DNA from 2 places in the Candidatus Thiodiazotropha sp. LNASS1 genome. Region 2 is predicted to be linked to the other one. Evidence: predicted binding sites of a transcription regulator. Region 2 holds the regulator's gene; the other holds the start of a gene.

Region 1 (4,236 bases), 3.5 Mb from region 2:
CACCCGCACCCACTACATAGGCAGCCTGCCGGATCACATCACTGTCTGGAATCGACAACGCATTGTAGAAGCCACCGGCATCCCAGAAATTGGGTTCAGAACAACCCAGACAGCCATGTCCCGATTCCACCGGCCAGCTTGCACCCTGATTCCACTTGGCGGTTGCGCATGCGTTATAGGTCATCGGACCCTTGCACCCGAGGCGATAGAGACACCACCCCTTGCGCGCCCCCTCGTCATCGAAGGTTTCGGCAAACAGTCCTTTGTCATAGAAAGGCCGCCGATAACAGCGGTCGTGGATGCTCTTACCGAAAAAGACCTTTGGTCTGCCCAGGCTGTCGAGCTCCGGTAGAGATCCGAACGTGAGGAAATGTGCCAATACGCCTGTAATCACGGTCGGAATGGGTGGGCAACCCGATACATTGACAACCGGCTTATCCTTCACGATATCGGAGACCGAGACCGCTCCTGTGGGATTGGGTTTAGCCTGTGGCAAACCACCGAATGCCGCGCAGGTACCCACAGCAACCACGGCAGCGGCATTAGCAACCGTCTCTTCTAGTATCTGCAGATTGCTAATCCCTGCGATAGTGGAAAAGCCTGGATTCGCCAGTGGTATGGAGCCATCCACAACAACGATATATTTACCTTCGTTTTCGTGCATCGCCGCTTCACGCGCAGCCTCTGCGGCATCACCGGATGCCACTTGCAGGGTATGGTGATAATCGAGAGAGATATGATCGAAAATCAGATTCTCAACGGTGGGTGAATGACTGCGTGTCAGGGATTCAGTACAGCCGGTACATTCCTGAAATGAGAGCCATATGACCGAGGGCCTCTTCGCTTTCTCGAGAGAAGCGGCAATCGCAGGCACCATTGCCGGCGGCAACGCCATCATCGATGCCGTGACACTGCAGAATTTCAGAAAACCCCGTCTGGAGACGCCGCTTTCCCGCAAGCTCTCCCCAAGTGTTTTAGCGATGGGTTTGAGTTCTTCAGCCATTACTACTCCTCCCGCAAACGACAATCATGCGGAACTATCTGGGTTTAGCTGTTGTTCGAGTCTGATAATCGCATCCGAGATGTCCTCGGGTTGAGACCTGACGATCTCCGGTACACGATTAATCTCAAGTGAGAGGGCAACGCGCTCACCTGCGGCGTTGTAATGATCGATTAGCCAGACACCGGGATAGAGGGTCTCGCAAATACGGCTTTTACCCAAGGATTGAAGCTCGATAGAAACCTCACCGCACCCGAGATGGTGCAGCAGTGCTTCCTCATCGCCTGGGCCGAAAGGTATGGACTTAAGATCGATTGTAGCCGCCACGCCTCGCTCCTTGAGTTGTTTCAACGAATGCAATACTTCATGCATGACAGGGATAGCATTTGAGTGATTGACGGGTGGGTTAGCTCTGTCCGTTCCCTCAACCCGCACAGCGATGTCTTGCAGTTTCTGCATGAGTCACATCAGCCCGATGTCACAGAGAATATCTGATTTATATAAAGAATATCACTAAATACTGATACTTGAGCTGATCTGGATCATAATTGCAGACTGAAAACCTGATCTCGGACAACTCAATGCAAAAAACAGAGTTACCCCTATCCGGCAGGTAAGAGGCCCCATGACTTCAGTATCGAGACAGTCTCGGCAATCCCCTGCTCAACTGCCGGTTCTACGGTCTTGCTCAATGCTTCCCCCCAATCCAGATGCTCGGGTTCGATGCCAATCAGACAGCGTCGAGCCGGCAGGGTATCTGAAAGTCGGGCTATATCGAGCAGGTCGCCCAGACTTACCTCATGCACACTCGCACGATTGCCTTGAAGGTAGCTGTCCATCTCCTGATCGTGGAAGACTCTGAGCGTGCCGGGGGGCTCTCCCATGCGGGCTGCATCCGCCACGATCAATCCATCCGCCCTGGCGATCGGCTCCGCCAGCGTAAAACTGAGGGTACCTCCATCCAGATACTCAATACCTGGAACCGCCCCGATCTGCCGTTGCATACGATTCACCAATTGCACGCCTATACCCTCGTCGCTTAACAGGGTATTACCTATACCAAGTATCAAGACATATTTGATTGACAAAAATAATCCCCTTGCGAGAATGAAACAGGCATGCTACTGGATCATAACTGTAAACGAAGGTTATATCATGTGCCTGGGCATACCCATGCAGATCAAAAGTATCGACGGCTTTACCGCACAGTGTGAAGCAAAAGGCATTCAGCGGGAAGTGAGCCTCTTCATGCTGCAGCATGAAGCATTGCAGCCGGACGACTTTGTTGTCGTACATGTCGGATATGCAATCCAAAAAGTCACGCCGCAGGAAGCTCGCTCGGCCTGGGAGATCTATGACGAGATGCTGGCGAAGATGGAATCCCCACCTGATGCATGAACTATCTGTCTGCCAGGCAATGCTGGCGCAGGTCGAGGCGATTGCAAAGCGGGAAAACGCCAGCCAGGTTATCAGAATCGTCATCCACATCGGCCCCCTCTCCGGCGTGGTGCCGGAACTGCTGCAACAGGCCTTCACGATCGCCCGTGCGGGCAGTATTGCCGCCGAGGCTGAACTGGAGACAGCATTGCAACTGGTACGGGTACGCTGCCAACAATGTGGCGCCGAGTGCGATGTATCGGCGAATAGATTGATCTGCTGTGAATGTGGTGATTTCCGTACACAACTCATCAGTGGGGATGAACTCCTGCTCGCCAGTGTTGAACTGACACGGGAGGATAACGATTGAATCATGCGGGCTTGACCAGCTGTGAGACCAAATTGAGGAGCTTATTCTGATGTGCGACACATGCGGCTGTAACATCACAGAGGGCAATCGGCATCTCATTGAAGAGGGAGGCAGACATGCCCATGCAGAGGACGGCAGCGTTGCAGTGGAGGTGTTACAGAATCTGCTCAGCGAAAACGACCATCAGGCCGCCCATAACCGTGAGCATTTTGACCGTCATCATCTACTGGTGATCAATCTCATGTCATCACCCGGCAGTGGTAAAACCCGCCTGCTGGAAACCACCATCGACAAGCTTGGCCATAAATACCGGATCAGTGTTGTCGAAGGCGACCTTGAGACAGAGAACGATGCCGAACGCATCCGGAAAAAAGGTGTGGAGGCTATCCAGATCACTACCGGTACCGCCTGTCACCTTGATGCCCATATGATCCACCACGCCCTGCATAAGATGAATCTGGACGAAGTGGACATCCTGTTTATCGAAAATGTCGGCAACCTGGTCTGCCCGGCCAGCTTCGACCTGGGTCAGCATATCAATATCACCCTGCTCTCAGTTACCGAAGGGGATGACAAGCCCAGTAAATACCCGGTCATCTTCCGCGCAGCCGATCATGTATTGTTCACGAAATCAGACCTGCTGGCGGTATTGGATGATTTCAGCCCCGAACGGGCTGAGCTGGCGGTTCGCCGGCTGGCCGTTGAAGCGCCCGTCACACTGACTTCAGCCAAATCAGGCGAAGGCATGGATGCATGGCTGGACTGGCTGCAGGAGCAAGTTGAACTGCAGAACGAAAAACGTTCGAGGGGAGAGACCCTGCATCCGAAACTGCAACCTGATGGTGTGAAGTTACATACTGATAAATTCTAGGAGAGAAATGAGCCGCGAATAGACGCTAATCACCGCAAATCAAACGCAAATGGAATGATGCTACTCATTAAACTATCTCAGTTTCATATGTTGCTGATCACACGGTCGCTTATGAGGACTCTTTCATCTCGTATACAATTATCACTTTCAACTTCAAACAACAGAATAGATTGTTTGCGTAGATTAGCGGTGATTGGTGTCCATTTGCGGCTAGAGACCCCATGTCGATAAACGCGAAATCCTGGCTGCAACAAATAAATACCCTGCCATTGCAGGAGCCGGTCAAGATCATGAATGTCTGCGGTGGTCATGAGCGCGCCATTACCCAGGCCGGATTGCGTGGCGCACTACCCAGCCATATAGAGCTGATACCTGGCCCTGGCTGCCCTGTTTGCGTATGTCCCGAAGAGGATGTCTATCAAGCGATGCAGCTGGCGCTACAGGAGCCGATCACTCTGGTGGCATTTGGCGACATGCTACGGGTACCGGTCAATGTCAGCAAGGGAGAACCACGCTCCCTTGATCAGGCCCATGCCGCCGGTGCGGATATCCGTCCCATCGCCTCACCCATCGAGGCCCTGCATATCGCTCAGGCCTCTCCCGACCGGGAGGTGGTCT
Region 2 (4,236 bases):
CTTGCCGACTGCCGCAGAACCGACGATGAGAAAAATTGAATGACTCAAGTTGTAGAACTATATAGCGATGGCGCCTGTCGTGGGAATCCCGGTCCCGGTGGTTGGGGGGTGGTCTTACGCTACGGTCGACATGAAAAACAGCTTTTCGGTGGCGAACATGAGACCACCAACAACCGTATGGAACTGATGGCGGTTATCCGTGGCCTGCAGAGCCTGACGAAAAGGAGTCGGGTGAAAGTGACCACGGATTCCCAATACGTGAAAAACGGAATCACCCAGTGGATTTACAATTGGAAACGGAATGGCTGGAGAACGGCAGCGAAAAGACCGGTCAAGAATGCCGACCTGTGGCAAATGTTGGATACAGAGGTCAACAATCATCAGGTGGAGTGGGCCTGGGTCAAAGGTCACTCCGGCCATACCGAGAATGAACTGGCGGATGAATTGGCTAACCGCGGTATCGAGGAGTTAGGGCTGGTCGACAGGTCCTAGGGCCTGTCGACACTAATCCGGTCGGCTCTGTTGCGTCTGAAAAAGCGCCAATCAAGGCGCGAGGAGAGAAGTTTGGTGTTTCCAAATGAACAACGAGCAACGCCGAGTGGCGCTTTTTCAGGCGTAACCCGCAGGGCTGGGGCTATTTTTCCGCCCAGCGGCGTTATCATTCGCTCATGTAGAATAACTACACATCACTCATTCTGCCTTGCTGGGCAAAAAAATAGTCCCAGCAGAGCCGATCGGATTAGTGTCAACAGGCCCTAGTGAACTGATGCGACAGATCGTACTGGATACGGAAACCACAGGATTGGAACCGGAGCATGGACACAGAATCATCGAAATCGGCTGTGTGGAGATGGTTGATCGTCGATTGACCGGTAATAATTTCCACCAATATCTGCAACCTGAACGGGAGATCGATGCCGCTGCCGTAGAGGTGCATGGCATCACCAACGAATTTCTTGAAGACAAACCGAAATTCGGGGATGTTGCTCAGGATTTCATCGACTACGTGAGAGGAGCGGAGCTGATCATTCATAACGCTCCATTCGATGTCGGTTTTCTCGACCATGAATTTCACCTCATGGAGAGTGCTGCGCGAATCGATAGTTTGTGCGCGGTTACTGACACCCTGGTGATGGCGAAAAAGATGCACCCGGGTCAAAGAAACAGCCTCGATGCGCTCTGTAAGCGATACGATATCGATAATTCACACAGGGAATTGCATGGAGCGCTTCTGGATGCCGAGATTCTGGCTGATGTCTACCTGATGATGACCGGGGGGCAGGCTTCGCTGATTTTGGACGGAGTAGCCAACGATGAGTTTGGTGATAATTCTGTCGATAGCATTCAACGTCTGCCTTCGAACAGGCCAAAACTGAAGGTGGTTCACGCTGACCAGCAGGAACTCGCGGCCCATGAGCAGCAACTGAAAGCCATGGGTGAGGCCTGTATCTGGTTAAAGAAACACTAGGGCCTGCAAACACTCATCCAATGGGCGCATCAGGCGCAATCCGAAGGGCTCGCTCGAGCTTTTACTCCGCCCTGCGGCGTTATCATTCGCCCATTTTCCTTGCCGGATGAAAATAAAGTCCTGGCAGGGCCTATTGTGCTTACAGGCCCTAGACTCGCGACTGACTCGATTTTGTCCTGTCCGTACCCTGAACGATTTCGTAAAGCCGGGGAATATCCAGCAATTGAACGTGCTTTCTCTCGACATGCAGCAGCTGCTCGTCCTGGAAGCGGGTGAACAAGCGGCTGACAGTCTCTACCGCGAGCCCCAGGTAGTTACCGATTTCGTGACGCGACATGCTGAGAAAGAAATCACTGGCTGAGAATCCGCGCTGTTTGAAACGTTCGGAAAAGCTGAGTAGAAAGGTGGCGAGCCGTTCCTCGGCGCTCTTTTTGCCCAGTAGAGTGAGCATCTCCGTCTCCTGGCCGATCTCGCGACTGAGCAGGCGATACATCTGGTGTTGCAGGCTGGGCATGATGGAACTTAAAGATTCCAGTTGAGAGAAGGGGATCTCACAGACCGCAGTGGTTTCGAGCGCGATTGCGGAGCAGTTATGATTGTTGTCCTGGATGGCATCCAATCCTATCAGTTCCCCGGGGAGGTGGAATCCCAAGACCTGTTCACCACCATCTTCATTGGGTGAATAGGTTTTGACTGAGCCACTGGTGATGACCCGGAGGCTGTGGAACTTGTCGCCACCACGGTAGAGATGATCGCCTCGGTGATAGGGACGTCCACGCTTGATAATGGAGTCGAGACGTTCAATGTCTTCTGGGGTCAGTCCCATTGGTAGGCATAGGGTCGAAAGACTGCAGTTTTTGCAGGCGACCTTGATATTTTCAAATGAGACAACTTTTCTGCTAGTCAAGGAACCGCTCCAGCTAAGGGTGCATTCTTGTCAGATGCTTCTTCTCACTTCTATTTTTCCAGAAGTTCTTGATCCGGATCAAGTAATTTTAAACATTTAATTATCTTAGATCATATTGCATAAAAAAAGCCGGCCATTAGGCCGACTTTTTTATGCGCTATAAGCTGGCCGCTTACTTAGCGGGTGCAGCAGGTGCCGCAGGCGCAGCAGGCGCAGCAGGCGGATAGCCGTATGGTGCGCCGTAAGGTGCGCCATAGCCGCCGTAAGGTGCACCGTAGCCGTAAGGTGCGCCGTAGCCGTATGGGCCGTAGCCATAGTAATCACGGTAGTAGTTGTTGCCGCGACCATAACCGGAACCACGGCCGCTGCCACTCATGCCAAAGCTGAAATCGCCGGAGCCATCGCCCCAGCCGTCGCCCCAGCCATCGTTATTCCAGCCACGGTTACCCCAGCCTGGACCACCACCCCACCATGCAGATGCGGTTGTGGAGACAGCTACGAGAGCAGCGACGCTCATGACCTTAGCAAATTTCATCATGCTTTCTTCCTCTTTAAAGATTGATTTTTATTACTGCTTTTTCTATTGAAAAACAATTAGTTGGTCGTTACGTGTTGTGGGTGTATAGAGGCTGATCCCGAGCCTGTTTTAATGTGGTTGGGTCTCGCCGAGTAACTGCCAACTGGTCTCTGTGGTTGTAATTTGCGGAAATCGCCAATCGATTATAGACCCTGGGGAGATAGAATTAAATGATATTCTTGAGCAGTCGCATGAGAGATATCCCATTAGTCCCACATTTATACGATTGAGAGAGGCGGTCTGATCTGTTACTGTTCCCTTCCGTCCGTTCCCCTTATCCAGCACGTTAACTAGAAGTTTCATGACTAGATTTATATTCATCACGGGCGGTGTTGTCTCCTCCCTGGGCAAAGGAATCGCATCCGCATCTCTGGCTGCACTGCTTGAGGCCCGCGGGCTCGATATCACGATGATCAAGCTCGATCCCTATATCAATGTTGATCCGGGAACCATGAGTCCATTCCAGCACGGTGAGGTCTTCGTTACCGATGATGGGGCGGAGACAGACCTTGATCTGGGACACTATGAGCGCTTCATTCGCAGCACCATGGGGCGAAACAATAATTTCACGACCGGCCAGATCTATGACAGTGTGATTCGTAAGGAGCGCAAGGGCGAGTATCTGGGCGGTACAGTACAGGTAATCCCACATATCACCAATCAGATCAAAGAGAGCGTGTTATTGGGTGCCGACGACAATGATATCTGTCTGGTGGAGATCGGCGGAACGGTGGGTGACATCGAGTCGCTGCCCTTTCTGGAAGCGATCCGCCAGATGGGGGTCGAGTTGGGACCGCAGCGGGTGATGTTCATGCACCTGACGCTGGTGCCCTATATCAAGGCCTCTGGTGAAATAAAGACCAAGCCGACACAACATTCGGTGAAAGAGCTGCGCTCCATCGGTATTCAACCCGACATTCTGGTATGCCGTTCCGAGCAGCCGTTGCCTGAAAACGAGCGCAAAAAGATCGCGCTCTTCACCAACGTACCCGAAAAAGCGGTCATTTCGGCGGTAGATGCTGACTCGATCTACCGCATTCCCGTGCTGTTGCACGCCCAGGAGATGGACGAACTGGTCAACCAGCGATTCAACCTGGATCTGCCGCCAGCGGACCTCGCTGAATGGGAGGCGTTTCTGGAAGGCCTCGACAGCCTGGCTGAAGAGGTCAAGATCGCCATGGTAGGAAAATATGTTCATCTTACAGAGGCTTATAAATCGCTCTCTGAAGCCTTGGTACATGCAGGCGTCCATACCGGAAATCGGGTTGTCATACACTATGTGGA

What was found. The regulator FNR, encoded in region 2, switches genes on or off when oxygen is low (the NO sensors DNR and NnrR bind a similar motif). The targets are predictions, from matches to a motif close to TTGATNTANATCAA.
Region 1: the regulator FNR is predicted to act here: its motif matches at 1,533-1,546, upstream of AB8516_RS01570 (hydrogenase expression/formation C-terminal domain-containing protein).

Annotation. Positions count from the first base shown of each region.
Region 1 covers NZ_OZ156465.1:385,732-389,967, reverse strand. The annotation lists gene AB8516_RS01575 (hydrogenase small subunit) at 1-1,003, opposite strand, end outside; gene AB8516_RS01570 (hydrogenase expression/formation C-terminal domain-containing protein) at 1,028-1,459, opposite strand; gene AB8516_RS01565 (HyaD/HybD family hydrogenase maturation endopeptidase) at 1,603-2,088, opposite strand; gene AB8516_RS01560 (HypC/HybG/HupF family hydrogenase formation chaperone) at 2,156-2,398, shown strand; gene AB8516_RS01555 (hydrogenase maturation nickel metallochaperone HypA) at 2,391-2,747, shown strand; gene hypB (hydrogenase nickel incorporation protein HypB) at 2,797-3,618, shown strand; gene hypD (hydrogenase formation protein HypD) at 3,840-4,236, shown strand, end outside.
Region 2 covers NZ_OZ156465.1:3,927,186-3,931,421, forward strand. The annotation lists gene AB8516_RS17480 (methyltransferase domain-containing protein) at 1-43, shown strand, start outside; gene rnhA (ribonuclease HI) at 40-492, shown strand; gene dnaQ (DNA polymerase III subunit epsilon) at 767-1,468, shown strand; gene fnr (fumarate/nitrate reduction transcriptional regulator Fnr) at 1,617-2,375, opposite strand; gene AB8516_RS17500 (sulfur globule family protein) at 2,548-2,913, opposite strand; gene AB8516_RS17505 (CTP synthase) at 3,254-4,236, shown strand, end outside.